DNA from 3 places in the Paenibacillus sp. Z3-2 genome. Region 2 is predicted to be linked to each of the others. Evidence: riboswitches for the same ligand, from Rfam matches in the RefSeq annotation. Region 2 holds a riboswitch; each other region holds the start of a gene.
What was found. Region 2 has a riboswitch for cyclic di-GMP ahead of M1D71_RS15425 (hypothetical protein). Riboswitches for the same ligand answer to the same signal wherever they lie in the genome.
Positions count from the first base shown of each region.

Region 1: linked by a shared signal. The riboswitch ahead of M1D71_RS14205 (flagellar assembly protein A) and the one ahead of M1D71_RS15425 (hypothetical protein) in region 2 are both predicted to bind cyclic di-GMP.
Region 3: linked by a shared signal. The riboswitch ahead of M1D71_RS29120 (S-layer homology domain-containing protein) and the one ahead of M1D71_RS15425 (hypothetical protein) in region 2 are both predicted to bind cyclic di-GMP.

Region 1 is NZ_CP096397.1:3,157,211-3,168,177, reverse strand. It holds gene M1D71_RS14220 (HD domain-containing phosphohydrolase) at 1-1,443, opposite strand, end outside; gene M1D71_RS14215 (DUF5317 domain-containing protein) at 1,430-1,873, opposite strand; gene M1D71_RS14210 (STAS domain-containing protein) at 2,224-2,535, opposite strand; gene M1D71_RS14205 (flagellar assembly protein A) at 2,547-4,598, opposite strand; cyclic di-GMP riboswitch class I at 4,672-4,756, opposite strand; gene M1D71_RS14200 (SpoIIE family protein phosphatase) at 4,839-5,969, opposite strand; gene M1D71_RS14195 (H-type small acid-soluble spore protein) at 6,326-6,505, shown strand; gene M1D71_RS14190 (spore coat protein) at 6,600-7,226, opposite strand; gene M1D71_RS14185 (spore coat protein) at 7,416-7,916, shown strand; gene M1D71_RS14180 (multidrug effflux MFS transporter) at 7,993-9,219, opposite strand; gene M1D71_RS14175 (carbohydrate-binding protein) at 9,474-9,806, opposite strand; partial or broken gene M1D71_RS14170 (carbohydrate-binding protein) at 9,897-10,967, opposite strand, start outside.
Region 2 is NZ_CP096397.1:3,456,508-3,467,474, reverse strand. It holds gene M1D71_RS15455 (winged helix-turn-helix transcriptional regulator) at 1-321, opposite strand, end outside; gene M1D71_RS15450 (NmrA/HSCARG family protein) at 497-1,387, shown strand; gene M1D71_RS15445 (hypothetical protein) at 1,596-1,748, opposite strand; gene M1D71_RS15440 (hypothetical protein) at 1,917-2,945, opposite strand; gene M1D71_RS15435 (hypothetical protein) at 3,830-4,039, opposite strand; gene M1D71_RS15430 (hypothetical protein) at 4,154-4,438, opposite strand; cyclic di-GMP riboswitch class I at 4,718-4,804, shown strand; gene M1D71_RS15425 (hypothetical protein) at 5,021-5,857, shown strand; gene M1D71_RS15420 (ATP-grasp domain-containing protein) at 5,851-6,999, shown strand; partial or broken gene M1D71_RS15415 (hypothetical protein) at 7,434-7,753, opposite strand; partial or broken gene M1D71_RS15410 (DoxX family protein) at 7,707-8,077, opposite strand; partial or broken gene M1D71_RS15405 (transcriptional regulator) at 8,121-8,213, opposite strand; partial or broken gene M1D71_RS15400 (helix-turn-helix transcriptional regulator) at 8,317-9,028, shown strand; partial or broken gene M1D71_RS15395 (glycoside hydrolase family 43 protein) at 9,310-10,112, opposite strand; gene M1D71_RS15390 (carbohydrate ABC transporter permease) at 10,141-10,959, opposite strand.
Region 3 is NZ_CP096397.1:6,531,487-6,542,453, forward strand. It holds gene M1D71_RS29110 (5'-nucleotidase C-terminal domain-containing protein) at 1-1,912, opposite strand, end outside; gene M1D71_RS29115 (hypothetical protein) at 2,422-3,045, shown strand; gene M1D71_RS29120 (S-layer homology domain-containing protein) at 3,418-8,904, opposite strand; cyclic di-GMP riboswitch class I at 9,211-9,298, opposite strand; gene M1D71_RS29125 (YndJ family transporter) at 9,800-10,777, shown strand.

The sequences.
Region 1 (10,967 bases), 300 kb from region 2:
GTAGGATTTTCCGCCGCTTCTAAGAGTCTCAAAGAAGGCATCTCCCTTCTGAAGAGAACGGATGGCTAGATCACTTATGCTATCAAGCATGTCCGTTGGAGGTATATCACCGAGAAAACCCTCATTGAAACTATATTTAAGGAGGCTTGTCCCACCAATGAATGCTCCGTTGTCACAGGTACTCGCTTCGGGCTCAGACGCATACTTCTCAGGCTCTCTCTGATACACCAACATACTACGGATGGATTCGATATCTGATACATCCAGATAACTAACTAGAAGCGGATCAAGCACTTTTCCTGATAACAGTTGAAGACTTTGGATAACGTATTCGTCATTACTATATTCAAGCATTAGATGATCCAACTGATTACATAAGCTTATGATTCTAGATTCAAGAGGGATCTTTTTACCTTTTAAACCGTATGGAAACCCTTTTCCGTCATACCTTTCGTGATGGTATCTAATCCAATCCGCGATTTGTTTATTGCCCATAATATTAAAAATAATTTCGGCACCTTCGTCAGTATGAGATTGGTATTCTTTCTCCTCTGTCAGAGACAAAGCTCCGCGTTTCGTAAGAATATGGGAGGAGATCTTGGTCTTACCGATATCATGAAGAATGGCCGTCATAATTAACTCATTTCTTTTCCTCCCGGAATAGGCGACCCGATCCAAGACATGTTCCATAATCTCACCTGTTCTTGAACCATGGCCGTGAAAGGGGCGCGACTGCCTGAACTCACAAAGACGAATGAACTCTTCAGAAGCCCGTTTACGAAGCTGGAATTGTTGAAGAAAACTCCTTGAAAAAAAGATGATAAAAAATAGGAATATAGCCGTGTGGAATGTCTCAAAAACCAAATGATCTGCGAGTTCCTCCATAAAATGCGGAACGACGGCCGTACACAGTAAGACAGGAATAATTACTTCTTTAATCTTAAACTGAATTTGTTCAAAAAACTTTGCCCCTGTCACAGTAGCATAGATTCCGGAGATCAAGAGGATATTGACTGTTTCAAAAACCATCGCCCCGAAAGCCGAAATAATATATATCGATATATCTCCCAGTACTACAATAAGTAGATGGGTTATGAAAATACAAATGGTATACATCCCTATCGTTGAGAACAGACGATAGAAAGCCAGCTTGTGTATTTTCCAATGTGAGGATTTGAGGAAATACATTATCGTACTAAGATACATACCGAATATGGCGGTCTCCGGACCATAGGCTATAAGCAGAATTAGAAAGCCCATAATTCCACCGCTATATTCATCCCCGCTTAACAATTTGACAGGAAATAAATCTAATAATATGATTAATATCAATATGGAGATGGAACCAGTAAACTGAATGTCGTTGCTGTTAAAAATTAAGTAAATTAGGGCCGATACTCCTGTTATAAAAAGCGCCACTGTGTATAGGTTAATGGTTTTCATAAGCAGCAATTCTCCGTTTGGATATACCGAGGATAAACAAAATCAAACCAAATCCAACCAGGACATCTCCGGGACTCAGTACATAATTAGTGCCTACAGGGGTGATAAAGGGAATCCAGTCCCCAAGCCAGTACAGATGACTGTCTTCCATACCTTGATGACGGGATGAATGACTGTAGTCATTCAAATGTTCTAGACGCGCTGCCTTCAAAGCGATTAAAGATACTGGCATCTTTCCCCCGTTAACAGTCAATACGATGAAATTCAGCAAACACCCGCTCAGGATCAACTTGATGCCCGGCTTCGCCCTGTTAAGCCAGAGACATACCAGCATCATGAAAAAAGTTACCTCTAGTAAGTACGGGATCTTATTCCCTGTATATTTAGTATAGTAAGCAAGAAGAATCTGGAGACCCAGACTGCTGAACATGAGCACTGAAGCTTTGAAATGGAGATGAAGCAGGGAATAAACCAAATCCCTTTTTAAGAAGAATGCTATGATGATACCTGCTAATACAAAATAAATCATTCTTCTCACACCCTGATTTTTTTTGGATAGAGAGACCGGAGTGATTCCGGTCCCTGCATTATTTATTCATTAGTTCCAAGGTCTTTGAACCACTGTTGCCAGTGCAAGTGCAGCAAGTACAGCACTACTGTACACGATGCGAAGGATACGATTCTTCATAACAAGTCCCTCCCCCCCAAGCCGTTTTGCACTAAATTTAGCGCATATATGTTATTTTCCAGCGTAAACCGGAAAATCAGCTTTACCACTAATTACGCAAACGTTTCTTTACCAAGAATTTCATCAATCTGCAAAAGTTCGAATACTTCTACAACTTCCGGTCTGATCTTTTCAATCCGTACGGTTACCCCGGACTCTTGCAGGTCATTGACTAACTTGATAATCAACCCTATTCCTGAAGAATCTACAAAATAGACCTCTGTAAAGTCGAAACAGATAACTGTACATCCTCTTAATGCGGGCTGAATATCATCCTCAAACAGGTCGCTGGCATCAATATCGATATCACCCTTGCAGATAACGATGGCATTAGTATTTTGAATCGCTAATTCATATGTGAACATAGAAACCACTCCTAACTAAGTATTAGCTCCCCATCCTCATTAAGACGGGCGTGGATTTGTTGAGTATCTTTGGTAAAAGTGTGAACTTGTTTGCCAATCTGTACAGTAGTTCCGGTGTAAGCCTTTCGGATCTGAATATCAGAGCCTTCAGGTGTATGCAATTTGGTAGTTACATTCCCCTCTGTGCCCACTTCATTAATACTTAAGCCCTTATTGGCGAAGTATACTCCTCCTCTGAGGAACCCGTAGACCTCCATATGACCCTGACAATACACCATACTGTTATAACAACCTTTGCTTATGCTAATATCGCCTCCAGAGTAGATATTGCTATTATGTGCGTAATTGAACTTTGCGAATATACTATTTTCTACTGGAGGCTCAACCATGGAATGAAGGTATTCAGTCACTTGTTGGAAGTCTTCCAGATCTCCAATTCCCCGGAAATGACTGTTCAGCGTATTTAAAAATCCGCTATGGATTTGTTTCGCATAGAGATGCCAGTCCTCATCCAGGTAGGATTTATTCATGTTGATTTTTTCATCGATTTGATGGAGTATTTCATTAAAACTTTTGAACTTCCCTCGTAATAACACATTTAGTAAGGGACGCAAGCCGGAAGCATTAAAGTCATTCATTTTGAAGGCAGCTGCTTGACTGATTTGTTCAATAGCTGATTTCAATGAGCGCATCTTTACCGATATTTCCTTTAGCATAGGCTCCATTTCTGCATGGAGCATGCTTCCTTTTCCGACCGTAATTTTGCTCGATATAATATTGGCATGTACTATTAAAGATTGGGAAGCATTTAAATTTGCCATATTTGCATTGCCGTGTACAAGAATGCTGCCGCTTGCTTCGATTTTCATGTTGTCTTGCACAGACCCCGTAATCTCTACATCGCCTTGAAAATGTATATTACCCGTCTCCATGTTTACGTCCCCACCATGTAACAGTTTGGGGATAATCGCTACCCGAACACGAAGTCCGTATTGATGAATCTGCGGCATCCCCGCCTTAATGGCTACTGCTTGTGTGCCATTTTCCGTCCAGAGCGTCCCTTTTCCTTCCAATGGAACAATTGCAGAAACGGGTAGAGGCGGAACATCTTCCCCTTTCACATTTACGCCAGGTGTTCCCGATATGGGAGGTTTGATTTGTCCGAGGATCTGCCCCTCATTTACAGTTGGAAACTCTTTGATCTCCCGGTAATCGACTGTACCGTCTTTTCGTGTTTTTGGTTGTACATTTCTGGCTAACGTATCAAATGCCATTTCAAAGCTGCCGTTAATACCCTGTGTCGGGAGGAGCCCTGAGGCAATTTGAAAAGACCCTGGCTCTGTTGTGTTGCAAGCCTTCAAGATATTATCGTATATAATCCCATAAGTGATCATTTGCTCTCTCAAGAAAGAGGTTATCACTTCTGGCACAATGGAACTGGGCTGTCTGATCTCTTCGAACTCGATTAACAAATGGGTACTGGGGGCTGAATCAAGCAAACGGCGATATAGTCGATATCCAGGAGTCACGCTAACTGTTACCTTCATCAGGTCTTCATCCACTGTAATCTTCCAGACGGGTTCAATTCTATCCTCATCCAACGTAATACTGATTTCATCAAGCTCGGTCACCGTTACGGTTTGATCAATCAAAGTTCCATTTTTCCTGATTAGGGCACCAGTTACCGGACTGATAAGAGGATAGTTATCAGGCGAGGCCTGAGCCATAATTCGCCCTTCTTCTACCCATACCTTACCTTCTACAGACCGCGGAGAGGCATTTAAATTTACATAATTCTCCGCCTCCATCTTCGTTTCATTCCAATCCGTATTAATATCCGAAATGAGCTCTCCTGGTATTTGTTTTAAGGGTTGAATAACTGAAACTTTAACGGATGCCGGTTTAGATCTAATTCCAAATAGCCCTTTAGACCCATTTTCGATGATTTCAATATTCGCGTTTTCCTTTGTGACACCGAGCAGTTCCAATCCGAGATTGACAGCTTCGGTTACCGTCTTCCCTCTGGATATCACAGTCCTTTTCATTATATACCCCTCACTCATCTATCGGCTTAATCCGCATTGCCCCGTGAGAAAAAAAGGACTAATCCCAAAAAGAAAAGTCGCTATACCCCCTTTTGGCAACCCGGCCGCCTTATATGATTACACTTAGGCCCGTGGCTTTGCGTCCCCACCTTTCAGTGAGTTTGCCTTTATTACCCAATTTAATTAGTACTTTATCCCTATTATTTTCTCCTAGATTATATCCATTCAATCGACAAAATACAACATTTTTCTACCAAATTATTTTAGATTTATAGAGATAATACAAACATCATCCGTTTTGTGCTGAACCCATTCTTCAATTCGGTCCACAAAAGAATCATTATCGAGGTGAATCAAACTCTTGGCATAACGTTCTAGTTGGGAAATCCCATCTTTGATTGAGTGACCGGGAACTTCAACCAAGCCATCGGTATATAGTAATATTCTAGTTTCCCCTTGTATTTTCCATGTCTGTATACGACTATCAATCTCTGTTTTGATTCCAATAGGTATAGTCGTTCCTTTGAGTTGAATCGTCTCCCTGTTTTCAAGCAAGACTAAACCTGGAGGGTGCCCTGCATTGAAGTAATATATTTCCCCTACATTGAGATCAATAAGTATATATATTGCTGTAAAATAAACAGTGAGTTTACTGTTGGTAAATAAACGTATCATTTGCCGATTTAGCTCATCACAGACTAAAGCAGGGTCCACTCGTCTGTTTACCATCTCATCCATCATGGATCTAACGGACATACTGATCAATGCAGATGATAAGCCGTGGCCTGAAACATCAATTAAAAGAACTCCGTATCGATGCTCATCGATACGAGTCCAATAGAACATATCTCCAGATACTTCTTCCGATTGAATGTACTTCCCATGAATTTGAATGTTATGTTCCATAATAGAGGGGCTTAGCACGCTATTTTGCAAATGTTTGGCCAACTGTAGTTCTTTTTGCATCCGATTGTCCCTTGTTTTACGGATATCCATCTCTTTTTTTAATCGGAGTGCTGACTTAACCCTGGCCAATAGTTCATATTCCGGTCCCCCTTTCTCTATGAAATCCATGCCTCCTGCATTAAAAGCCTCTTTAAAGTGTTTTCTGTCTCCTGTTAAGAAAATAATTGGTAAATCAGAATAAACAGCATGCTCCTTTATCTTTTTACAAGCCGTAATCCCATCCATTATTGGCATGACTATATCCAGCAAAATTAAATCTACCGCTGCCGGCTTACGGGGGGAATTCCCGTCAGCTATGCCTAATAAATCAAATACTTGATCTGCAGAACTGGCAGTTTGTATATTGCAATATCCCGCCTTAGTTAACACGTCCCTTATAAAGGATAAATTTAGATTGGAGTCGTCCACAATTATTATGCTCATCATACGTCTCCTTCAAGTAAGTTAAGAATATCTTCGACAAATTTCGTCATATTTTGTATAGCAAATAAAATATTTCAATGATTTTCCTACAAACTTTGCATAAGCTTACACGCTTTAGTGCAATGTAATGATGCAAAGAATATAAAAATCGATCACAACATGGAGGAATCGTTTTGGCTAAGAGTAGGCAGCAACAAGAAGCACATGGAATCGGAAGATTGAACAGCAGCTGAATAATCAGATGGAGGCTGCCGCAGAAATTCAAGGACAATCGTCACAACTCGACCAAAAAATAACAATATCTACTCACCGTCCTATTGATCAAACAAATGAAACTCGGAATAAGGAGAACTCCTATGAACAAACAAAGAGCGATCGAAATATCTGAATCGACCATTATGAAAAAGGTAACTTATCAGGATACCCCTATCTTTATCCAGCATGTCAATGAGGATGAAACGGCCCGAATTTATCCTGTCGGAGACTCGGAGCAGGAAATGACAGTTCCTTTATCCAGTATAACTGAGCACCCTTAGGTTGAAGATGGCTTTCATTAGGTGTCCTGTTTTGAAGTTTGAAATACAAACAAATAAAACGCCGTATCTCATTTCGAGATACGGCGCTTCATTTTTAGTGAGGAAGGTTACCAGGAATTTGCGGTTGAAGCATTGCAGGAGCGTAACTATTTTGCATTTGCTGCATGTCTTGCTGAGCAAGCTGCGGTACTTGGTAGAAACCATTTTTATTTTGATAAATCGAGATCTCATAAGCCATCTCAATACAGTTTGGCAAGGAATCCGCAAGTACGCGGCGTACAACTGGATTCGTTGATTCTAATGCAGCTGTTGTTTTCATTAACGCCCCCGACTTTACTGCATTTAACATATTAAGGGAGATGGTTTGGTCAGAAATCTCACCTGCAGTTTGCATTGGCTTTTTGGGTTGACTTGGTTTCATGCCAAAAGTAAAATCATTACCCTGATTCATTTTATAACTCTGGGTCGGCATGGCAGGATCTTGTCCGGTCTTAAAACATTCCAATGTTATGTTGTATTCATTAGCCATAAATTGTTTCTGACGTTGTAAGATGTCTCGAAGCTCGGGATCCTTTACGTGTTCACTCAGCATAGTATACGAATTCATTGTATTGATGGATCCTGCGAGTACTTCATGGACATCAAACATTTCATGCCCGCCATGGTTCAGTTGAGGTGGAACAGTACCTGTTTCAATGTTTTGATGGTTTTGCAGTTGCATTTTGTATTTCCTCCTATTCGTTGTTTCCTGCAAATGGTGGCTATCTCTATCCGCAGTCTGTGGTTATTATGAATTTCATGGACCCAATATATTCAGAATAATTTTAATTTTTTTTTGAATACGTCTCTTTTACAGTACCTTTTATAGGCGCCATGCATAGGCTAACACATAACTTTAGGAGGGATTCAAATGTATACTTATGAACCAAATCGGCAAAACCAGCATCTCGCTTGGCATGAAACGATGGAGCTTCACGAATTGACAGCCTTTCAGAGCAATCAGTTAACACATTTTAAAATGGTAGTGAACGATGTAAAGAACCAAGATCTTCATGCACTTTATATGGAAGCCATTAAAAGCATTGAACAAAATTTAAAGGAGATCCTCCAATATTATCCATTAGCGCCAGAAGGAACCAGAAATAGTGGTAATGAAATGGATATGACTGCTTTTTACGCTGGACAGTTGCTGAGTTTTGCCAAAACATCGGTTCGCAACTATGCCATTGCGATTACCGAAACTGCAACTCCACAACTACGTGAAACATTACAGAAACAACTGAATGCTGCTATCCAACTACATGGTAAAGTATTTTACTTTATGCTAGAGCGGGGGCTTTACCCCTCTTATGATCTTCCTAAACTCCTCGCCAACGACGTTGCTATGGCGAATAAAGCGATATCTCTGTAATTCAAAAACAACAGGTCTTCGAGTCATCGAAGGCCTGTTGTTTTTCTCTGACAAGAAGCTTGTATGACATCCTATTCTAAAAGTTAGGATCAGTCTGGGCATGCGTTGGTTGATGTAAGGTTTTTTTAACAAGAAGAAAATAAGTAACAATTGCAATGATACTGGTCATTAATAAAGTGAGTCCTAATGGGACGGCAGTATCCTCACCTGCGATACCAACTAGAGGAGCAACCAGTGCACCCAGAAGAAATGGAACGACTCCAAGGAGTGCCGCTGCACTTCCGGCCATCTTAGCTTGACTCTCCATGGCAAGCGGGAATGCCGCTGTTGACGTAATACCGATCGAGCAAACAAAGAAGAACAATGGAATGACCAAAGCAAAAAGTGGACCATGAGCCAGAGTTACGACCAATGCAGCAACACTTGCTATTAAAGCAAGCCATAGTCCAGATAATAGAAGGGTCTGCTCAGGTATGCGTTTGGCCAAACGACCTACGATTTGAGAACCAATGATCAAACTAATTCCGTTTGAAGCAAATAATATGGCAAATACAGTTGGTGTGACTCCATATATATTTTGATAAATAAAAGGTGTTCCTGCTACATAAGCAAAGACCCCTGCCGTCATAATTCCCTGTGCCAGCATGTAGCCAACAAACTTGCGGTCACGCAGAAGCATTCTGTAATTACCTAACTGCTGTTTGAAGTCAGGAACCATGCGTCTTTCAATTGGATGAGTTTCTTTTAATCCCCATCTTGTCATGATTAATAAGAAAATCCCCAGAAATGAAAGGGAGACAAACACGCCAATCCATGTCGTGAATGAAAGAATTCCACTTCCCGCGATAGGTGCTGCCAAAGGTCCCAAATTCCCCACGAGCAAGAGCAGCGAGAAGAATTTAGTAAGTTCATGTCCACTGTATAGATCTCTAGCTATCGCACGAGAAATGACAATCCCAGCTGATGCTGCAAATCCTTGAGTGAACCGAAACAAAATCAATAGTCCGATATTCGGAGCAAAGGCACATGCCAAGGAACAAATAATATAGGCTGCCATGCAGATCAACAAGGGTTTACGTCTACCATAAGCATCACTCAAAGGACCCATAACGAGTTGACCTACACCGAGTCCTAACAAACAAGCAGTAAGACTAAATTGTACAAGTGATGCAGTTGTATTCAGATTTTTTGCAATCTCAGGAAAAGCCGGTAAATACATATCAATCGTAAATGGACCTAATGTCGAAAATAAACCCAGCAGTATGGCCAATCCAAAGACATTCCAATTCGTGCTCTTCGTCATGTTAAATAAATCTCCAATTCCTTTTATATAATGTCATACCGTAAAATCTTGCTGTATGGAATCAGCACATTCCTTCTCCCTTCTCACCTGTTATGAACATTTACGTAATGGTTCTCATTCTACCTCTATTCTAAGTATAAGAGGTAGAGTTAACTGTAAGTCAAGTCAAAATAAATAACCCCCGTTCCAGATACCGGCTAGCGTATCTGGAACGGGGGTTTGGTTATATGGCTTTATTTAGTAGAACAGTGTGCTTATTGTGCTGCAGTAACTGTAATGTTATCTACATTTGGTCCTTCTGTGCCGGTTGTGACCACTTTAACCGTATTGGTTCCTGTGTTCATGGGAACCTGAATGGTCTTTTCACTCCATGTTGACCAGCTTCCTGTTGCCGGGAAGGGCTCGTTACTGATCACTTTGGTTCCGTTGACAAATATATCGAGGTTACGTGTTCCGCTTTCCAGGGCGTAACGAAACTTTACGTTTTTGGTACCTGTTGTAGCGTTGTTGATGGCATTCCATTGAATGGCCGAACCGGTCATAGCGTTAAAGTTCACGTATCCGGAGCCTGTGTATCCTGGATAGATTGTTTCAATGCCAGCATCGGTAAATGTGGTACCATTCTCTGCCTCATATGTGGTTGCACTTCCTGGATTTCCACCACTGCTACCGGTTACATTGGCTACAAACGTGGTTACGCTTTGAGCCGGGAGCTGTGGCGTAAATGCTCCACCTGACACGTTAATCGGTGTTCCACTTGCCAGGTTTCGACTACTATCCGTGACCCAGGAAGATACGGTAGAAGCGTTGCCGTTCTGCAGAACGAATCTTTGGCTTGTAGCCGATGTGCCGCGATTAATCGCCACAATGACCACTTTGTTATCCCCTTTGTAGGCCGAAACAAACGTGTTGGTATCGGGATTTTTGGTTGCATCCACTCTGAGATAGCCTGGACGTACAAATTTGGAGAAATGAGCCATGTTATATCCACGTTTACTAATGGTACCATCTTCTCTCATTGGACCGTACTGTCTGCGAATGTACCACCATACATATGCCTGGAAATCACCTTCAACCATAGCGTTGTGCATGTGATAGGACACATCCAGCGCCTCTGGCCAGCGATCCGCTGAGTTGTTATCACTGTTCGGGTAATACACTTCGGTCATCCACAGTTCTTTGCCGGCCCCTTTTTGCTTAAAGAGCGGGTATGCAAAATCTTTGAACTGGGTTCCATACGTATGTGCTCCCAGAATGTCCATGTTGGCGAGTGCCTGAGGATCATTCAGGATCGGGTCAGATATGTTTTTTAAATATTGGAACGATTCAGGTGCCATAACCTTTGTATTCTGAATGGAGCCAGCATTCTCTTTCATGAAGCGAAGGATCTCCTGTGGTGTCCACCAGGTCCAGTCATGGGCATAATCGGGTTCATTTTGTACAGAGATGGCATACAGGTCTACACCATTGTTCTTCATGTAAGTGACAAAATCGTTCAGATGCTGCGCGTACGCGGCATACTTATCGTGTTTCAGGCGTTTGGCATTCGTCTGTCCGTTATGATTAAACGTTTCGACCATGTCGCTGGGAGGATTCCAGGGTGAAGCGAATACAAGTGCACCTTGCTCAATCGCTCTTTTCGCGGTAGCGACCTCTCTGTACCAGTTGTTTCTATTCTCATCGACATAGATTCTCAGAATGGAAAAGCCCAGCTGATTCTGTCCGTTACCAAAGGCAGTTTCACGCTG
Region 2 (10,967 bases):
TTCCCCCCAGTTTTCACCCCATATGCGCATTTGCCGAAGCACGGGAATATATTCCTGTCCTTTATTTGTTAGCGAGTACTCAACGGTTACAGGTACGGTAGGAAACACCTGGCGATTGATGACTTTATAGTGTTCCAAATGCCGCAAGACATCCGTTAAAGACTTGATGCTGATGTTATCTAAATTTCTTCGCATTTGATTAAATCGTTGCGGACCCAAACTAAGTAAGGAAAGCACCAAAAAAGACCATTTCCCGCGAACCACCTCCAAAGCTTCACGAATAGAGATGAGGCATAATTCGTCCCCTTTTCGTACATCCATAAAAATCACACCCCTAACTATAATATAGGTAGTCTATTATATTGAGTTATATAAAAAAAATGTGCCTTCTTTAAATAATATAGATGATATTTTAAGATAACAACAGGACTTATTCATGCTATGGTTTAGTTTAAGCGTAAATAGTCTTATAAAGCTTAGAGAGGAGCTTGGGGATATGAGTGATAAAAAGATATTAGTTTTGGGAGCAACCGGACAACAAGGAGGTGCGGCCGTTAGGCATCTAATCGCCGATGGCTGGAAGGTTCGTGCATTTGTTCGCGATTTATCAAGCGATAAGGCCCTGAAACTATCCCAACTGGGAGCCGAGCTTTTTTTAGGTGACATGACTGATCTTGCCTCGCTCGATACCGCTATGCAGGGGATTTATGGTGTATTCAGTGTTCAGGCGTCGAGCTGGAACCCAACTCTCGAAACCAATGCCGATGAGAGACGTATTGGGAAGGCTGTAGCTGACGCTGCCCTAAAGGCGAACATCCAGCACTTCATTTATACATCGGTTGGCGGTGCAGATGCGCAATCCCGATATCGGGATATGCAGAAATGGGATATTGAGCGGTACATTCTTTCACTCGATGTGCCGGCTACCATATTGCGTCCCGCCACCTTCATGGAAAACTTCTCAGACCCGATGACAGCCGGCGTGCAGAACGGAACAATCGCACAAGCCTTCAAGCCAGAAACAGTGATCCCACTCGTAGCTGTGGACGACATCGGTGCTTTCGTCGTTTTAACACTTAATAGCCCAGACAATTATTTGGGTAAAACAATCGAAATTGCTGGCGACGAGTTAACACCCTTGCAGATTGTCGAGGCCATAGGCCATATAACTAACCGAACCATTCCTTACGTTCAAGTTCCGATGGACGCGTTGCGTCAGCATAATGAAATCTTGGCCGGCGTGTTTCAATGGCTAAGCGAAGAAGGCCACGAGGTCGATATTTCTGTTGTACGCAAGGCTTTCCCCAAACTTACGGATTTCAATACCTGGGTGGAAAAGCAAGGAAAAGCGAAGTTTGAGGCATTGTTTCTTACAGAGCTTGCATGAGATTGTTTGTTGACAGGTCTGGCATTTGAAGAGCTCAGTCGTAGCCATCGTCTTAATTGTGGTGATTTCCATCAAGAGGCTGTCCCATAAGTAACCCCGACTTTATGAAGACAATGATCACGGTCGACGGCACTTGGACGGCTCGCTAAGGGTCTCGAACGAAATAAAACAGTCAAGAAGGAGCATGCCTCCTTGGCTGTTCTTCTTACTAGACTTCAATCGATTTAATAAGGCCCTTCAGCTTCTCGGCTGATTTGTGCAACAGCGCCTTCTCGGAATCCGAGATCTCCAGCTTCAGCAAAAAGTACGCATCCCAGTCTCTTCTTCGAGCTATAATTTCAAGTTCTTTATTGTAGTACATTACAAGATCTTCACAGATTTTTTAATGTTCCGGTAAGAATTTTTCTGATTTTGTAATGACAGAGGAAAATAATATTTCTTGAAATCTCTAAGCACTTCCGATGCTTAAACTAACGTATCCCGTTAGCTTAATTAGAATGGATTTTCTCCTTTAAGAAAAGGAATAATTTTATGGTAATTGCATAGCTCTAGCCATAAAAATCTCATCTACTTCACTCACGGACATCCCAAAATGTTTACTAGCTTTCTCAAGTACAATGGGGTCGTGTATTTCAGGAACGTAATTGTTTCCGTAATTCGTTAAGACATCGAACTCCTGCATTATATACTGGTAAAATATGTCTGCATCACTGTTTTGAGTATTACTTGTCTGTACGCTTTCAGTTTTATAATATGCAAAGGAAATTGAGGTAATTCGGTTTTTTCTGTAGAGTGCTACGTAATCATTAAAGCTAAATGGAGATTCATCCTCATAAAAATCATTCAAGTATTTGTAATAATTGATTAAATCTTCGTTTCGGCCAGTGTAACCCTTAGGAATGCTGTACAAGGACTCTAATGCTTTTTTATATTCTCCAGCTTGGTCATAGATATGATACATAGAAAGGTGATACATCATCTGGAGATCCTGACTCGGTGTTTGGATCTTATCAATAAACTCCCTTATTAGTGTATATTGTTCTGAGGCTAAATAGCCGTTCACCTCATCCCAAATTGTCTCGCTCTCGATCGCTACTGTCTGAGAATCACTCGTACTAAAAGCGTATGTATATCCAATCATTTTTCCAAGGGTCTCTTCGGACAAAACAAACTCACCCTCAAGATTTTCGCCTTGCTTACCAATTATGTTTTGAACTGAGTCAGGCTGTATTATAGCTGCTTGAGATGTGATTCGAAGACTATACACTCCAGGTACTAAACCTTTTCCATTATTAGAGAGCCACTCACTTTCTATCATACCGTTATTGACTTGAACTTTTGTCTGAGCAGAATATTCATCTTCACCTGTTACAGATAGAACAAGTTTCGTTTCATTTGGTAAATTAGTGATGCCGGTGAATTTGAGTCGGTTTTCCTTATCAAAAACTTCTGTTACGGTAAGTTCAACATGGAGACTACCACTCCCTTTCCCTGAGCACGCACCGATTACGAGAATTATACTAAGGAAGAGTAGTATAATTCCTGCTTTGATTTTCATATGTTTGATGTATATCCCTCCCAATTTTATTACTCTTTATATCGGAGAGTTAGTCTTGAATGTTGATACCTGTAGAGATTCCAGCTAGTTCGCAAGTATAGTTTGCATAAGAAGAAGAGATAATAGTTTTGCTTATTGAGCAAATTATTACAGTTTCAGCTTGCCCTAAGTGAAAAATCCTACTACTCAGTTGTATTCATCATTAAACTAACCTGCCCGTTAGTTTAATGAAAAGTCGTCCTAATGGAGACTCACGGCAACTTTATTTCGTCCAATTTCGACTCATGGCAAACTTATGCTTCCAATGCACCCATCTACAAACACACATTCCTATTTCGCTTTGAAAAAGTGTAAAAATGCCCGTTTCAGGTCCTTTATGAATGAAAAATCATTAAAAATATCGGTTGGGGGAAGTAACACCTTCAAAATGTACAATTTGAGTTAGGAAGTTTAAATTATGGTTTAAATGAAATCATTAAAGTCAAAGAAGCCAACCACTATTACGATTGACTTCACATGAATTTATAGAGCTATCGTTTCCCGTTAGTTGATTAATAAAAATGTTACTTTATCTATAACTTATCCTCGATTATGATCTAACCCTTGCCCCAAATAAGTCTTTTGAGGTAAATCCATATTGTTGTGTAATTCAGAAATTTCCGAATGAAAAATATCCTGTATTTTAATAGTGAGTATATATCCATTTATAGTGTTAGCAATCATCTCAATCTCAGATAAATTGTATGAATCCATATCCATTTTCGAAATGATCACTTGCTTACCAAGCACTTCTGATAAAGAAAAGATAATTTGTTTCTTTACATCGTCATTTAAATCTTCAAACAGGAGTACAAGGTTTTCAAGGTCATCCTTGTTACCCTTCATTAAACTGGGGAGTGTATATCAATATGTTCAGGGGATGAAGACTTAATAGCATAAATCTCAATGATGTCAACCATTTTAAATTCATAGTTTATGCCTTCTTCTGTTTCAACAAATAAGGAGCCCTCATTTAATTCTTTAGAAACACCACGGAAAAATTCATCTTGATTATTAATTTTAAGTACTACAGAACGTTGTTCTTTAACTGTCATCTCAATAAATTGTCTCTTATTCATCATATTATGAACTGTGTTACCCTCCCTTTTAGAGATTAGTATTCGTTGTTCCTTTTTGTCCTTAGACTAACTTGTGAGTTAGCTATTCCATCAACTATTTCCCTCTAACAGCACCTTTTTAATGTAGTTCTTCGCTTCGGCTAGTGTTATATGTATAAATTTTCTGGAAACATCTAAATCTTCTTTTGTTGTCTCATTGTATGGTTGCTTTTCGCCAATTGAATGAAGCTCCCCGATCAGCTCGTCCCTTAAAGAAGGGAGTCCATTTCGCACCTCAATTATGGAGAAATCGTTGACTGCAGTCTTTATAGCAAATAAACCTAGCCTTCTATATTCAACATAAACTTGACCTTTTATTAAATGCCCCCCTTTCACTAAAAGGTAACTTCCTACTTTATCTTATCAAGAAAATCCACATATTGGAACTACCCTGCCCGTTAGCTTAACGAGGAGAGTTTTGTTTAATCCCCCCTACCCCATTTCAAACTACATTATGATATATAAACATATACAAAAATAATAGCTAAAAAGAATAGATTTATTTGTAAAATTAGGACTATATGATTAATTATTTAATAATAAATAATCATATAGCTCTATTTCATTATGACAAAACATCAGGTAAATTTACATTACACGACAATTCCATATATCGTACGATAATGGCAAACCCGCTGAAAAACGGGGACGCAAAGCTACAGGGGCTAAGGCGAATATTCGCTATGCCAGCCAGTTACCGAATACGACGGGAAACCTCCGTCTATTCTTCAAGAATACCTGATGAGAGGTTATTTGTGCTGTTCAAAAAGTAAATATATGGGTACATCTCCATCACACGTTGTAGAAAAAATACTTAAGGGGGTGGTTGAAGTACAACCGTGGCGTTAGAAAAGAATTTCAAAAAATATTTATATAAGTAACGTTCTCTTATTTATTGAATTGGAGGTAAATGATGTGATGTTTGATTCGAACATAATTGATGACAATTACGATGAAGTTCCCATTCACCATTCCCTCTCGCCTGAGAACATTCGCGATCTGATCGAAGAGAAAGTGCCAGCGATTCGAGTACCGAATTATGTCTCTCCAGGGACAGCCCAGAAAATAATCGATTTCATTCTCGCCCAGGCGTCGCTTGATGCCTATACACACGAGGTCTACACTGATGGCGTGCCGGAGCAGAAATATTATGGGGTCTACCGTGTCGGGACCCCGTTCAACACGACCTACGGCCGCCCGGTCGGCAGCGCCGAACGGGAGACCTACTATCAGGCGGCCCTGCCGGGATTGCGCCGGCTGCGCGATCTTTGTGCACCAAATCTGACGCCCATCGACCGGCTCCGGCTCGATCTTGATGAGGCCTGGATGGATGGCGCCTCGATAGCCGCCTTCGAGGGCCGGAAAATGTTCGCCGGCATGGTGCGCATCATGCCGCCCGACGATTCGCACATTCTCGAAGAGAAGCCGCATGTCGACTGCCTGCCTGCGTCGGTCTGCCCGCTCGACCAGCAGCTCAGCGCGAACATCTATCTGAAGATGCCGCCGGTTGGCGGCACGCTCGAGAGCTGGAACGTCCCAACCCTGTCGTATGCTGACATTGAGCGGCTCCCTGACGGCACCATCGCGCGCACCGACTTGCCGAAGCCGGTCGTCATCCATCCCCAGGAGTGTGAGCTGGTTCTGATCAACACGCGCAAGCCGCATGCGGTCAGCCGCTTCTCCGGTGGCATCCGGATCAGCGTTCAGGCCTTCATCGGATACCAGCCGGGCAAGCCGTTGAGGCTGTGGTGCTGACGCACGAATCGGTCTGCTGCCTGCTCTCCGGCCCAGCGCTTTCGCCCGTCCTCCAGGCCGCGCTCACGCAAGTCACGGTCCGGCTCTGTACCGAACCGGCCTTCGACGACGTCGTGGCCACCCTTGGGGACCGAGCACCAGCGGTCCCGGATGAGTCCGGCTGGTACGAAAACCCCGTCTTCTATGGCTGGGAGCCGAGCTACGCCGACATCATGCGCCTTGCCGCCCCCGCGCACAAACGGCTTGCGGGCCTGTGCAAGGACAAGGCGGCCTTCCGCCGGCTGACGTCCGATCTCATTCCCGCATTCCGTTGTGTTGAGCTGCGTCCCGACGAACTCCACGCGTTCAGGCCATCATGCGACCGTACTTCGGTAGTGCTAAAGCCGAGCATCGGCACCAACTCGATCGGTGTCCGAGTGGTGGCCTCAGCTGACGCCTGGCCGGAGGCCGTCACGCAGTCGCTGGCCGAGATCGCTCAAGCGTCGGCTCGTATCGGCACTGATGTCGTGTCCGACACGCTGTTCCTGGTCGAGGATTATATCGCGGGAACCGAGTTCGCCTGCGACGGTTTCTGGAACCGGGATGGCGAGGCGGTGATCACCGGCATCTACGAGCATCCCTTCGACACGCCGGGCGATGTAGCGGATGTGGTCTATTTCACTTCTCGCCCCATCATGCGAGAACTACTGCCGCCCGCCACCGCGCTGCTGAACCGAATCGGAGCACGCCTCGGCCCTGGGGCACGCCGGTTCGCGTTCCACCTCGAAGCCCGGCAGCGCAGCGACGGCGTGCTGGTGCCGATCGAACTCAATCCCCTGCGTTTCGGGCAGATCGGCTTCTCCGATCTCGCGTTCCATGCCTTTGGCCACAATCCGTACCTGTGCTTCTTCTCGGACACGGGGCCAGACTGGCCCGCCCTTTGTATGGGCGACGACGGTATCTATGCGCTGGCAGTCGGCCTCGCGGAACCGGGCGTAGACCGCATGGCGCAGACTGCGGACTTTCTCGCTGCGGTAGGGCCGGATCGCGTCGGCTATGTCGCGGCGGATCGAGAGGAGTCACCCTTCCTTGGCATCGCCTTTACGCGAGTGCCATCACGGGAGGATATTCCCAGGCTGATGAGCAGCCTGCGGTCTCCTTAGAGCAACGGTAATATTGAAAAGACTCTAAAACGACTATTCGGTACAAGGATAACCTCAATGTCACAAATTTGGGCAGGATGTGTCCACTTAAACTGGAAGCGTTGAACTAATGTATCGGTCGTATTATGAGAGGCTGTCCCAAAAGGTCGTTAGCTAACGACTCTTTTGGGACAGCCTTCTTTTTTAATAAAAAACTGGGTATATTGGGTGAGTTATTGACGATATTTTAGCGTTTTTATGGTAATGCGCTTTTTTATCTTGAAACACGATTCCACTAATGCAACTATCTAGATAACAATCTAATTGGAAATGACACAATGTTCTGGTTCTTTTCGGCATAGGAACCAAGTTCTTGTCCCTAGACAGTCAACCGCTTGATGAAGTCAACGATAGCGGACATTCCTCATTCCGCCTGCTGATATCGTTGTACTTCTCTACAACCGGAATCCATATAGAAGGCTATCTCGCTGCCCCATCTCAACCGTTGCATTAGGCCCACCAACATAGGCGTAATTATCGGCTACTGGCAAGACTTGACCAAAGGCAATCCCTGTACGTCTACAGCAAAATATAGTCGTTCGCAGCAATCGCCTTTAACGTATCAAGCCTTCCATCCTGCTCCGCTGACCGCCAAAAGCTTTCCTTCTCCTTATTCATGCCCGGCATAATCCGTGTAATTGCTCTTCAGCTCTGTTCCAATACCAAGAACGATTTTTCGGACGCAGCGCCCAGGAGGCGATGCAAAGCGAAGCATAGAAGAGCGGAAGAATAGCATGGAATCCACCATCCCCATAATCATGAGCGAATACATGAGATAAGGCCGCACCTATCATTAGAAAAAAGATACCGCTATACCCCCATTCCTTAAGCCGGGGGAAAACTGGTATTACGATCGCAATAACTCCGAGCAATTTCCAAGTCCCGAGAATGCTCGTGATATATAACGGAAATCCAATATCGGTTACTAAATCAACATTGCCGCCATATCGCATCAATTGCCCGATCCCGCTCAATGCAATAGAGAATGCGAGAATGATGGTACGGTCCAATACGCGGCCGTCTTCCCTTCGCCTTTAATGACGAGGTATTGTCCTCACGCTGTGTTCTTCCGGTACCCATGCTTCTGTCATGACGCCGGCATAATCCATGTAATCGCTCTTCAGTTCCGTTCCAACACCGACAACGATAAAGCTGTCTTTCTCCTCAAGAGTTATGTGCTTCCCTCATCACAGCTCCTTCTAAGTATTTGTTTCTTCGCTTCATGGGTTTATAATCACGATAAATCATGTCAAAATATGATACTGTTTAGAGGTCCGAATGAAAAAAGTAGAACGGATTAACATCATCATGCAGTACATCAACAACCGCGCCGCCCATTTTACCATTTCGGAAATCATGCAAGAGTTTAACATCTCACGTTCGACGGTGATTCGAGACATCAGGGTAATTGAAGTGATGGGAATGCCTCTAGTCGCCGAAGTCGGGAGGGACTGAGGCTACTTTGTGATGAACAACTCTGCCCTGCCCGCTGTGCGTCCGCTATGGCCACACGCAATCTGTAACTCCCTTATCTGAAAAGCCGCCACTCTTTCGAAGGTCCCCCCAATCCTGACCTGCTTGATCTATCAGATCTGCCCCATCCTATGTTAGAGTAACTCATCCAGATCCTTCTTGAAGACTGCTACGAGTGGTTTCCGTCGAAGAAAGAAGAGAAATAAAATCTTATCCCTATCTGTAGGTATGGTTTGACAACGGCGAGATTGTCGACAGGAATAATCCGCCTTTTCCCTCCTCTAGGTCGAAACCTTCAATTTGCCGAGAGCTTTTTTCACGATACAGGCGCATGAGATAGGTAAGAAGATTGTAGAACAACTAAGCAATCTGGAAGAAACAATCAACCTCGTCCTCGAACTTGGTCCCAAGGCGATCACCCCAGTTCAAAAAGTACTACCCTTCAAACCTTTTCTTAGGTGGAGATATCAAAGTGAGGGAAATACCGAAAGAAGTTGTAGAAGGAGTGCAGGAGTGAGTGGATATGTTGGGGAACAAGTAATTGACCCCAACTACCGACTGTTAAGCTCATTGAAGATACAGCGATCGCATAGTTTCGATTTTTCAAAGATGACATTTCCGTAATCCACGAGGTTAATGGCGATTATTTTCGCCATACTTGTGATACGGTTCGGCGTATTATCTATAGAGCGAAATCGAAGGCACCCTACTGGGTGCCTTCGATGTTCTTACTGTCTCTCTTTGGCAAATTGGATAAACGAACTCAAATCCATCAACCATCCTTGTTGGGACACTCGTTCACTGTATAGAACGTGCAAGTGCTGCAACAGAGCCGCGGAAATCGGGTCTGCCGTCAGCCGTCCACAAAAGCTCCGTCACAAATGTATGGCGATTCGGATCGTACAGCGGATCTCCTATAATGTTCTTGTACGTTCTTGCGTGGAACACAAATAGCGTCTTTTCGTCGGCCTCTGACACCGTGAAGGAATTATGACCGGGACCATACATAGAGATGCTCTCATCTGTCGAGAAAACCGGTGCTTGCGACTTGCGCCATGAGGTGGCATCGAGCAAATCAGCATCCGCATCGGCTTCAAGCAGGCCCATGCAATAATTAAAATCAGTGGCGCTAGCCGAGTAAGAGAGGAATACCCGATTACCCTTGCGAAGAAATGCCGCGCCATCATTCACTTTATAACCAATGATCTCCCAGTCATATTCCGGCATGGAAATCATCGTTTGCGGCCCAGTCAGCGTCCACGGATTGCTCATTTTAGATATATACAGATTAGAGTTACCTTCGATATTCGGATCCTTTTGTGCGGCAGCGAAATACACGTACCATTTGTCATCAATAAAATGCAGTTCAGGCGCCCAAATATTGGCACTAAGGATACCAGTCTCGCGCTTTCTCCAGATCACTACAGGAGTTGATGTAACAAGCCCCTCAAGGTTCTGGGCTCTACGGATTTCAATCCGATCTACTCCGGAACGGATGCTACGAAGTAATAATAACCGTCCGAATGTCGGTAAATAAAAGGATCAGCTTTCTGCTCAATCCATGGTTGAATGTCGTGTAACACTCTTTGTTGGACTTCCATCTAATCACCTGTTTCATCATGATATATACTACCCTTTAACAGCACCTGCAGTCATACCGTCTATGAAATATTTCTGGAAAGCAATAAACAGTATGAAAATTGGAATGATGGAGAAGAAGGAGCCCACGATCAATAGGTCATAGTTATTGCCATAAGGAGTTAACAACGTTTTTAAACCGATTGGCAGTGTATATTTACTCTGATCTCCCAACACCATGAATGGCCACAACAGATTATTCCAGCTGTTCATACCATTCAGAATGGCCATTGCCGCAAAGGATGGCTTCATAATCGGCATAATTAGTCTGAAATAAATCGCATATTCGTTTGCGCCATCAACCCGCCCAGATTGAATAATCTCTTTGGGTATGCTTCTTAGATATTGCCTGAAGAAAAATATTGTCGCGGCATTGGCTATACCCGGCAGAACGATTGCTGAATAGCTGTTCACCATATTCAAATCATTAATTAGGCTGTACAAAGGAACCAGCAGTATTTCGAAAGGCACCATCATAATGAGCAAAACACATATAAAGAGGAAGTTCTTACCTTTAAAATGATATGCTGCAAAACCATAAGCAACAAATGCGCTTACAAAAAGTGTTAAAACCACTTGAACGATTGTTAAAATCATACTGTTCCAAAACCATACAAAATAATCATGTTCTCCAGTAAACAGATAAATGAAATTGTCAAAACTCATGATACTAAAATCCAAACTTAGGTTAAGACCATATCTAACTAATGATTCACCTGGTTTAAAGGAAGATAGAGCCACTGCATAGAATGGAATCATAATTATAACGAATAGTATAATGAATAAACAAATAATTACTATTCTGGAAATAAAGTCAT
Region 3 (10,967 bases), 3.1 Mb from region 2:
CGTTTACCAATTTAGCAAGAATTGTGGCAGCTTCCTCACGCGTGATGTCCCGATCAGGATAGAAGTTTCCACCATAACCTTGAATGAATCCAGCGTGCGTAGCTTCAGCAATCGCATCTGCATATGCAGCATTGGCAGCAACATCCTTGAATTCAGGTTTCGTAGCTACTTCGTTTAGTTTCAACATGTCGACCAGAGCACTTACAAATTCAGCACGAGTAATGCCTTCTGTGTTTACAGGTGTTTCTGTTGGCTCGGTAGATACAGCCAGGTTCGTGATACGTCCTACATTTTTAGCCTCGATGTTACCGCCTTTATATGTTTCAACAATGTACTCGTAGAATACATCCAGATCGATAGGACCTGCCAAGGATGATTTAGCATCCAGCAGCACTTTATAGTTGTCTCCACCTGCGGCCATGAAGTTGTTAACTACAGCTGTATATGTTTTTGCAGGATCTACTGGTGTTCCATCTTCCAGACTAAGACCAGTAATGCGTTCTGCAACTGGCTTATTGAAATCTGCAGTGTACTTCAAACCAGAGATTTGTAGTGTTTTGGTATTAGGTGTACCGTCAGCATTGGTACCCCATTGCTGCTGCAACAAGGTTTTAACTTGTTCACCAGTCAGCTCCAGTTTCACTAGAGTATTACCGAATGGTTGGATTTTAGCAAGATCAGCAAAGGTCACATCGCCGTTTGGCAGATCGGCACGAATACCACCTGGATTCATAAATGCAAAGTCAGCATCGGTTGCTTTATCACCAAAGTCTGCTTGACGCATTGCATCTGCAATCAGGTTACCTAGAGGGGCTTCGTTATTATAAGCATCTGTACGCGTAACAGAACCATCCGTTGTACCTACTGGCTTTGTCAGCTCAGGATGCTTGTCCAATGATTTTTTAATAATAGCCAACGTCTCAGGGTCTTCTTTTACACCCTCTTGGAACGTCGTTGTAATCGTAGCTGATTTTTCAGTTACATCCCCGGTAGCAGGGTCAATCATCAGCTTGATATCTTCAAATGCCGTACCATATGAATAAGCTTGTACGATCAACTTTCCATTCACTTCACCGTTAGCCAAAGCATGATTGTCACCTGCAACGATAACGTCAACTGGGGAATCTGCTGGTAGAGCTTTTGCCAAATCAGCCGCTTCTCCTGTTGTTACGCCTTCCTTGGTGGTTGCTGGATCATGCGCCAAGACAATGATCGTTTCTACACCTTTATCTTGTAACTCTTTTGCGTATTTATTAACAGCTTCCACTTCTTCTTCTGGACTTAAGAAACGCACACCAGCGGTACCCGATGGGGATACTTTGGCAGGTGTAGATTTCGTCACTAATCCGATGAATCCGATTTTGACTCCGCCTACTTCTTTAATCACATAGGGCTGAATCAATGTTTTGCCAGTGGCGGTTTCAATGACGTTTGCATTGACGTAATCAAATTTTGCACCAGCATGCGTTACCTTGCCTTCTTTGGGATCAAGACCACCAAAGATTTGTGCTTTTAGTGCAGCGATACCATGGTCGAACTCATGATTGCCCAAGGAAGCTACATCAAAGCCCATCATATTCATCCATTCCATCGTTGGCTCATCACGGTCGAGAGATGAGACTGGAGCAGATGCACCAACAGAGTCTCCATTATGGAAGAGTAGGGAATGTTCATATTTGGCTTGAGCTTCCTTGAGATAGGTTGCTAGAATTGGGGCAGATCCTGCCTTTTTATCACCAACCATCGATGTGGTATCTAACTGACCGTGCAAGTCATTGATTCCAATCAAGTGTACTTCTACATCGTTGCCTGCGGCAGAGACAGAACCTGCTGCGCCCAATAGTTGGGTGAGTAGTAGTGCAGTAGTAGCCACCCCAACTGTACTTTTACTCACAAATTTTTTCCAAGACATGAATTACAAAACCCCTCTCCAATTTCAGATCCTGTAATATTTTAGCATAAATTTATTCTTAAATATCGTAAAGTATATGAAACCAATGTAAAAATTTCAGAGTTTTATAGAGAAAAAACGGACGGACTGTAAAAAGATTTATATATATCTCAATTGGGTTATTCTTAGTTTTACATAGAAATATATGGCTTTTATCTTTTAAGTTGCTATAATGGTAAATAAAGTATTTAACTGGTAGAGTACAGTGAACCAACTATCAATACAGGCATCATTCTGACGTTACAACTCCCCAAAAGCATTACTCACTACATCATTCAAAGCATCACACTATCCATTTAAGGAGGTGGTCCTGAGACCATAGAGGCTCGTAATTCCTCTTTTCCACCGATGGGGAAAGTGTTGACCTATCCTTCACCACGCCTAACTGAATGCAACAATGTATCACATAACAACATAAATAATATACTTATCTATGTAAAACCATTATATGAAATGTAGGAGTGTGTCCAATGAACAAACGACTTTTCCCTAGATCTATTCGAATTCTTATGGCTTGCTTGTTGATTCTTGCATTTGCCGTACCAGCAACGGCTTCTGCGGGTTATCTTGGAGATAAGCTCACGATCGGTCAAAGCATGGCGAAGGGTGACTATCTCACCTCCCAGGATGGTAGATTTTCAGCCATCTGGCAGAATGACGGGAATTTTGTCATCTATCAAAACGGTTCTTCTCTTTGGAGTAGCGGGACTAGTAACAGCGGGGCTCTTTCGTTCAAATTTGAATCGTTTGGGAAGCCGGTAATGTACTCTTATGGCGGATCATATCAAGATGTATACCAATATGGTTATCGTTATGGATTCAATCCTGTCTCAGGAAAATATGAGTATTACTACGGTTGGGGCTATGACCGGGTTTGGGTAACTGATACTTCAACACTTCAATCTATTTGGTCTCCCAATACCAGCTCATGGATTGCAGGCCATCATGGGAGCAGCTTGCCAGCTAACACAACGGGTGACACACTGGTCATGCAAAGTGATGGAAATTTAGTTCTCTATAACACAACCCTGACCAATAGTAATTATCCGAATAGTTGGATTCCGGTCTGGGCTTCCAATACGGGCGGGCGCTAAAATAGATGGAGAGCCGCATAATGCGCGGCTCTTTTTTGGTTTATCTGGGGAAGGACAACTTCATCACTTACGTTGCCTTCTCTTCTGAAATGACAATCCAACACTGATGCCAACAAGCGGGAAAGACGAAATGGTTTTAAGCATCGGTGAAACAATCGGTCAAGTCGTTGGACTCTTCAACGATAAAGGCAGCTCCCAGCATTGCCAAGGATTCAGGTGTAGTGTTGGTCAAAAACGGCACCATCAACCTAACTGGGATTCTTGAAGCAATTATACTACTTCAAGAGCCTTCAAACTTTTCAAGCGATCTATCAGCGAAAAAAAAACAACCATTGACGACTTCAGGTCATCAATGGTTGTTTGCATTGCTTATTACTTATCGATCAAGTTAGTTGCTTTCAGCATTCTTGCCATCAATGCGGTTACCTCGGCACGAGTCATTTGTGCTTTCGGACTAAGAAGCTCAGGTCCGTTGCCTTGAATAATTCCCGCAGCGATCAATTGTGCAACATCCGCTTTTGCCCAAGCGGCTACACTTGCGCTGTCTTCATATTTTTCCAGGGTGGAAGCGATCTGTTCCTGACCAGGCAAACCTTCGGACTGGATCAAGCGGTACGCGCGGGCAATCATCGCGAAACCTTGCTCTCTTGTGATTTGCTGACCACCGTTGAAATTGCCGTTGTCATACCCGCGAACGATGTCAAATTCATTCGCAATTGCGACAGCATTGCCATACCACACATTGGCCAAAACATCCGGGAAATCCGCGGTTTGCGCATCCGAATGCATCAGTCCCAAGCCGAGAACGACGATCTCTGCAAACTCAGAGCGGGTTACGCTGCGGTCTGGTGAGAACGTGTTGTCGCCGTTCCCTTTGAGATCCAGTCTTGCGGCAATGTTGTTGACATCTTCCTTGCCCCAATGGGATTGTACATCCGCAAAATCTTGCGGGTTCCAGATGACCGAATAGGAACCACTGCTACGCAGATCATTAATTCGTGCAAAATAGCGGTTGTTCATCTCAGTTACTACCGTTGGCACATGATATACGCTACCATCCGGATTAATAATAACGCCTGTGGTAATCCGGTTCGGGTCGATACCTTCCGGCAGAGCGATGTATCTCACCGAATATCCGTCCAGTTGACCGCTTCTTACCGTTTCTCCGTCATGGCTGAATGTCAGATCCAGATCGACCGGATCGACCAGCAGCTCATAACCTGCATCTGCTGCCTTATTCTTCGCAGACGAAATCAGTGCTTCCGAGGAACGTTTAATATCAATACGCACCGCAATGTCGTTCAGCGCCGCATTGCCCAATTGTCCAGTGACTCCGGACAGGTTTACATTCGAAGCGGGTACCGGATAAATCGCCAGCAGATTGCTGACATTCAAGCTGGCTCCCTTATCATTCAATTGTTTCAGTGTGTCTGCTGTAAAACCTTCAACGGACATGTCGCCTGCTTTCGACGAATGCACCGCCAAATCCTGACCCTTGCCTTCGGAGATGGCAGCTACCAGCTTGTCCTTATCAATCGTTACCGTCGCTTGGTCACCATTTACCGTGCCCGAAGCGAACGATACACCTGAACCGTTAACGGTTGTTACGATGTTCTCCGGTTTCACCGTGTTGTCGGTCGCTGGTGGAGTCGGTGGAATAGTTGGATTAACTGTGCCCGAGTTACCACCACCGGTGCTGCCGCCACCAGTGTTGCCACCGCCGGAGTTGTCGTTACCGGAGTTGTCTCCGTTCAATACTACGAGTTCTTTCAGCGCCTTTTGTAACTTGGTCAGTGCCTGATCTACATCGGCTTGAGTCGCGTTCTTGTCTTCCAGCACACGATTCGCTTCTGCAAGCTCGCGTTCTAGGTTTGCCCAGCTTGCTGGGGTATACTCGGATGCGGTCAAGCCTTCCGATAGAGCCACTTCCCTTTTCAGCTCTGTTTTGTTCACTTCCCCAGTTCCGTTTGGTACGGTATAAGTCACCGACTCCGATGCTGCCGAATCTGCATACGCTGGGTCATTCGACTTCGCCGTTACCGTAATGGTGTATTCACCAGGTGCTAACGATGGTTCTAGAGTCGACAAGTCAAGTTCAGTTCCGCTTGGTACAGAAACTGGTCTGATATTGCCTTCACTATCCGTTATGCTCACTTCGTAGCTTTCTGCATTTTCGACTGCATCCCACGTTAACTGATCTTCAGTCACTTTCACGTTGCTTGGTGCAGCTAATGAAGTTGCTGGGGTTGGTACGGTGTACGTCACCGGTGCCGATGCTTGCGAATCTGCATACGCTGGGTCATTCGACTTCGCCATTACCGTAATGGTGTATTCACCAGGTGCTAACGATGGTTCTAGAGTCGACAAGTCAAGTTCAGTTCCGCTTGGTACAGAAACTGGTCTGATATTGCCTTCACTATCCGTTATGCTCACTTCGTAGCTTTCTGCATTTTCGACTGCATCCCACGTTAACTGATCTTCAGTCACTTTCACGTTGCTTGGTGCAGCTAATGAAGTTGCTGGGGTTGGTACGGTGTACGTCACCGGTGCCGATGCTTGCGAATCTGCATACGCTGGGTCATTCGACTTCGCCATTACCGTAATGGTGTATTCACCAGGTGCTAACGATGGTTCTAGAGTCGACAAGTCAAGTGTCGTTCCGCTTGGTACAGTAACTGGTCTGATATTGCCTTCACTATCCGTTATGCTCACTTCGTAGCTTTCTGCATTTTCGACTGCATCCCACGTTAACTGATCTTCAGTCACTTTCACGTTGCTTGGTGCAGCTAATGAAGTTGCTGGGGTTGGTACGGTGTACGTCACCGGTGCCGATGCTTGCGAATCTGCATACGCTGGGTCATTCGACTTCGCCATTACCGTAATGGTGTATTCACCAGGTGCTAACGATGGTTCTAGAGTCGACAAGTCAAGTGTCGTTCCGCTTGGTACAGTAACTGGTCTGATATTGCCTTCACTATCCGTTATGCTCACTTCGTAGCTTTCTGCATTTTCGACTGCATCCCACGTTAACTGATCTCCAGTCACTTTCACATTGCTTGGTGCAGCTAATGGAGTACTCGGGGTTGGTACGGTGTACGTCACCGACTCCGATGCTTCCGAATCTGCATACGCTGGATCATTCGATTTCGCCGTTACCGTAATGGTGTATTCACCAGGTGCTAACGATGGTTCTAGAGTCGACAAATCAAGTTCAGTTCCGCTTGGTACAGTAACTGGTCTGATATTGCCTTCACTATCCGTTATGCTCACTTCGTAGCTTTCTGCATTTTCGACTGCATCCCACGTTAACTGATCTTCAGTCACTTTCACGTTGCTTGGTGCAGCTAATGAAGTTGCTGGGGTTGGTACGGTGTACGTCACCGGTGCCGATGCTTGCGAATCTGCATACGCTGGGTCATTCGACTTCGCCATTACCGTAATGGTGTATTCACCAGGTGCTAACGATGGTTCTAGAGTCGACAAGTCAAGTGTCGTTCCGCTTGGTACAGTAACTGGTCTGATATTGCCTTCACTATCCGTTATGCTCACTTCGTAGCTTTCTGCATTTTCGACTGCATCCCACGTTAACTGATCTCCAGTCACTTTCACATTGCTTGGTGCAGCTAATGGAGTGCTCGGGTCTACCTGTAATTGCCATACCAAAGCATTACCTTCACCATAAGCCGCATAAAGATTTGAATTGTTGTCGGCAATCAGATTCTCCAGCCCCGTCAAACCGCTAGTGGCTGCTTGTCCAAAGTTGCCTCCCGCAGCCATCCGATTTTCTGCGGTAATACCGGCTTGTCCGGTAAAATTATCGGATAGAGTAAGGAACGTATTGCCTTGTAAATTAACGTTTCGCTCGGTCTGTTGGCCCGATACTTTATTCCCCGTAATATGTGCTGTACCGGAAAGATTGAACTTACTTCCCGTGAGGACATTAACACCACCGCCACTATTGCCAGTAATTTCGCCTCCGGTCATATTGAACTGACCTTTATCGCGGATAACAACTCCTCCGCCACTATTTTCAGCCATTATGCCTCCGGTCATGTTGAACTCTGAGTTATAATCAATTAAGACCGCACCTGAAGACGCATGCGTATTACCTGTAATTATTCCTCCGCTCATTTCTACAACCGCTCTACTAGGGAGATCACTTTTGATGTAGATTGCACTTCCTCCATGTGTGGAAGTACTATTACGTAAAATAGTACCTTCCTCAATGATCAGTTTTGAATCATTATAGACGTTCATTATTCTTCCAGTGAAGGCTCCTACCTCACCCTTGGCATAAATAGCATCAATAATAATATTTTTTAATGTAAGCTGACCTTGCTCAAGATGCATAAGTGTGTCTATATCTCCCGTCTCACCTGTTGCCGCACCTTTACTCGATCCACGCTGAATCACAGCAGTATCTACGCCGGAGGCCGTAGAAATCGTAACATGCTTGTTGTCTTTCAAATGAAGATAGTACATTTTGCCGTTATTATCAGCTTTGACCGACAAATCGATATTGTCCAAGACATATATCGTTCCTCCATCATTCACCTCTTGATAGGCTTTGTACAATGTAGCGTAAGGATGGTTTCGAGTTCCATCATTTGTGGTGTCACTGCCACCGCTAGATACATAAACATCAGGTGAAACTGCAAATTTTCTACTTACAGGTTCCGACTGTGTATTATTTTTATTAGCTGTAACATTGATCGTATAAGCACCTACACTCAGGGCATTAGCAACTGGAAGCTTCCAGTTCCCGTTCACGTCAGCAGTTACCTCTTCAGAAACGACGATAGACTGGTCTGCTGCACTAACGATCTTAATCGTTACTGTAGCATTAGGTTCTGTTACCCCGCTCAGCGTCGGTTTTTTTCCTGTTACCTCACCATCGGTACTCGGTTGGTTCAAGTCATTCTTGAATGCTCGCCATACCAAATTCTGACTTGCATCATAACTTGCAAGAATAGCGCCAGAGTCGGCAATCAGATGCTCGATACTGCCCAAACCGGCTTCTGTTGCTTGTCCAAACTGCGTCCCTGGTACCATACTCTGCGTGGTAATACCTGCCTCTCCAGTATACACACCGTTTAGAGTCAGAGTTTTATTGCTTTCCAGGTTAACATTCAGCGCTTTGCCTGAATTATCTGTATTCCCCGTGATACGCGCTTCGCCCGAAAGGTAGATCTCTCCGCCGTTGGTACCGCGAGATTGAACTCCTCCGCCAGTATTGTGCGTGATTAGGCCACCGGACATATAAAATTTTGTCCCAGAATCAACTGCGACCGCCGCACCTGTCAAATCACGCTTATTGCCTCTAATTTCCCCACCTCTCATTTCTACAACCGAACCAGGATCCTTGAGATGGATTACGCTTCCTGGAAATTCAGAATAACTACCACCTAGAATAACACCTTCTTCAATGATTAGTTTTGAACCAGCATAGACATTAATTATTCTTCCACTGATCTTCTGATTATTGTAATTACTATCAATGATAATATTTTTTAATGTTAGCTCGCCTTTAGTTAAATCAAAATGCGTATCAAGAGCATTAGTACCACTTGGCTCCCCACGCTTAATCGTAACAGTATTTACTTCAGGGGCCGTAGTTATCGTAACACGCTTGTCTAAGTTAAGCTGAAGTGCCTCTGAGTTTTTAGTTGTTTGTGTGATATCGTCCAGGAGGTAGATCGTTCCTGTCCCCCCGTCACTAATCTGACTATAAGCCATACTCAATGTAGCATACGGCTTCTCCTGGGTCCCATCACCTGTTTTGTCATTGCCTCCGCTGGATACACTAGATACATAAATTTCCAAATTTGTTCCTTCTTCAGCAGCATAGCTGACTTGCATTCCTGGTCTTAACCCCATGCCCGTGAAAACTAGGATGAAAATTAGAAACATAATCCCGAATTTCCTTAAATTAATGTTGTTGCTAAGCATTTAGATCCATCCCTTCCCAAGAATCGTATGATATCTTTTAAAACTCTACATTCTCCCTCACTTTCCTCTTTAACTACTATGTCAGGGTCATAAGAGCTGTAGTTTTCGACTTAGAAAAACCGATACCGGCTATTTCACAGCCCCCGACTCCTTCAATAGAATAACTAAAACCCCCATCCAAAAAGCAAATGCCAATAGACGGAGGTTTCCATCGTATTCGGCAACTGGCTGGCATAGGTCAATAGAACCATTAGCCCCTGTAGCTTTGCGTCCCCGCCTTTCAACAGGTTTGCTCTTATCGTACGGGTTTTATGTGTAATACTTGGTAACAAAACTACTTAAATATTGAGTCTTTTTTTATAAAAATGCAAGGTGCTCAAGTCTTATTTTTGTTGTATTTTATCATATTATGTCTAATATAGTACTTTGGTAGCTTCTTTTGATATTATATGCGAAAAATCTACATGTGTCTGTTAGAGATAGAGTCTCCTGAAAGAACTGCCTCTGATTTGCAATCATTCATCATTTCACCACTCCAAACCATTGACCTCCCTTTATTTAAAGGTACTTCACCTGAGGGTCCCTACCCTTGTGAAGAGCGATTCGGTGAGCATAGCTCTCGTTTTCTTGGGGAAAATCATATCACTGATCTGACTGATATTCTCCCATATCGATCCTTCTCGCAGTAAGATAAGCTTATTTATGTGTTAGACTACTAAAGAAGAATTGCCGATCTATACTAGAGAACGCTACACAACTGGATGCAGGCAGTTATAACGATAAACGTAGTTAGAAAGGAAACCCCATGAATAGTTCCTTGAAGCAACTAATGAAATCATTATTAGCACCAGCGTTTTCCGGTGCAATCATAGCCATTCTGATATTTTATCTTGATTACTTTCAATTCGAACTTGTTGAGAAATTTCTACTTTTTGCGGCTTTCGTCATTGTACCTCTTGTGATTTTACTTTTGAACCATGACGAGAAGAATAAACATCAACGAATGATTTATGCTGCTATTCAATGGCTTCAATTTCCCGCTGCGCTTCTTACCCTGACCTCGGTAATGAGTAGTAAGATGTGGGGGTTAGAAAGTACGGCAATCCCAGGGATTCTGTCCCTTGGGTGGCTACTGTTCACACTGCTGCTTGGCATCTATGGCTTGACCACTATTGTGATCTCTAAAGGAAAAGCAGCGGAAATAGCGATTGGCGCGGGGCTCGTTTATTTTTTTATCGGGGGCATTTGGTTTACCTTATATCAATATCAATTAAACCTCTTCCAAGCTAATCCTGCAACGCACGCGTTAAGTTCGCTCCACTTTCATTTCTCATCTGCTATCGTTCCAATTTTTATTGGTGCACTGGGACGCATCATGACGAAGAAAAGCTGGTATCCCTGGGTCGTTGCCATCGATATCATCGGACCCATCTTGATTGCTATTGGTATGATTTTCTCCAAGCCAACTGAATACATGGGTGTCACTTTTTTCGCCTGTAATATTGTGGTTTACACCGCTTATCTCCTTACTTACTTAAGGAAAAACGCTTTGGATAATAAGGCGAGCATCTTTTTAGGCCTATCTTGTCTAGCCTTTTACGCGGTTGTCGTCCTTTCTATTTTCTATCCGTTACTGAGAAACATGTTTTCCCTAACTATACTCGATTTCATTCCCATTTACGGATCTCTGCATGCGTTTGGTTTTGTTTTATGTGGACTGATTGGTTGGGTGTACACGGTAGACTTCATTAAGAAAAAAAAGATGGTCGAGGAGAATAGATAGGGTGATCATCTTTATGAGTGATTACATACAAAAATAAGTGGGCAAGCTGGATGGAACACATATATTCCCATCCTGTTGCCCATGCAAAAACATGAATTGGTGAATGTGATTTTCAGCCTGTCAATCGGCTTCATAGGAGTAGTTTAGTCAGGTTCGTGCTATAATAGTGTTCACATAAATAACATTCATC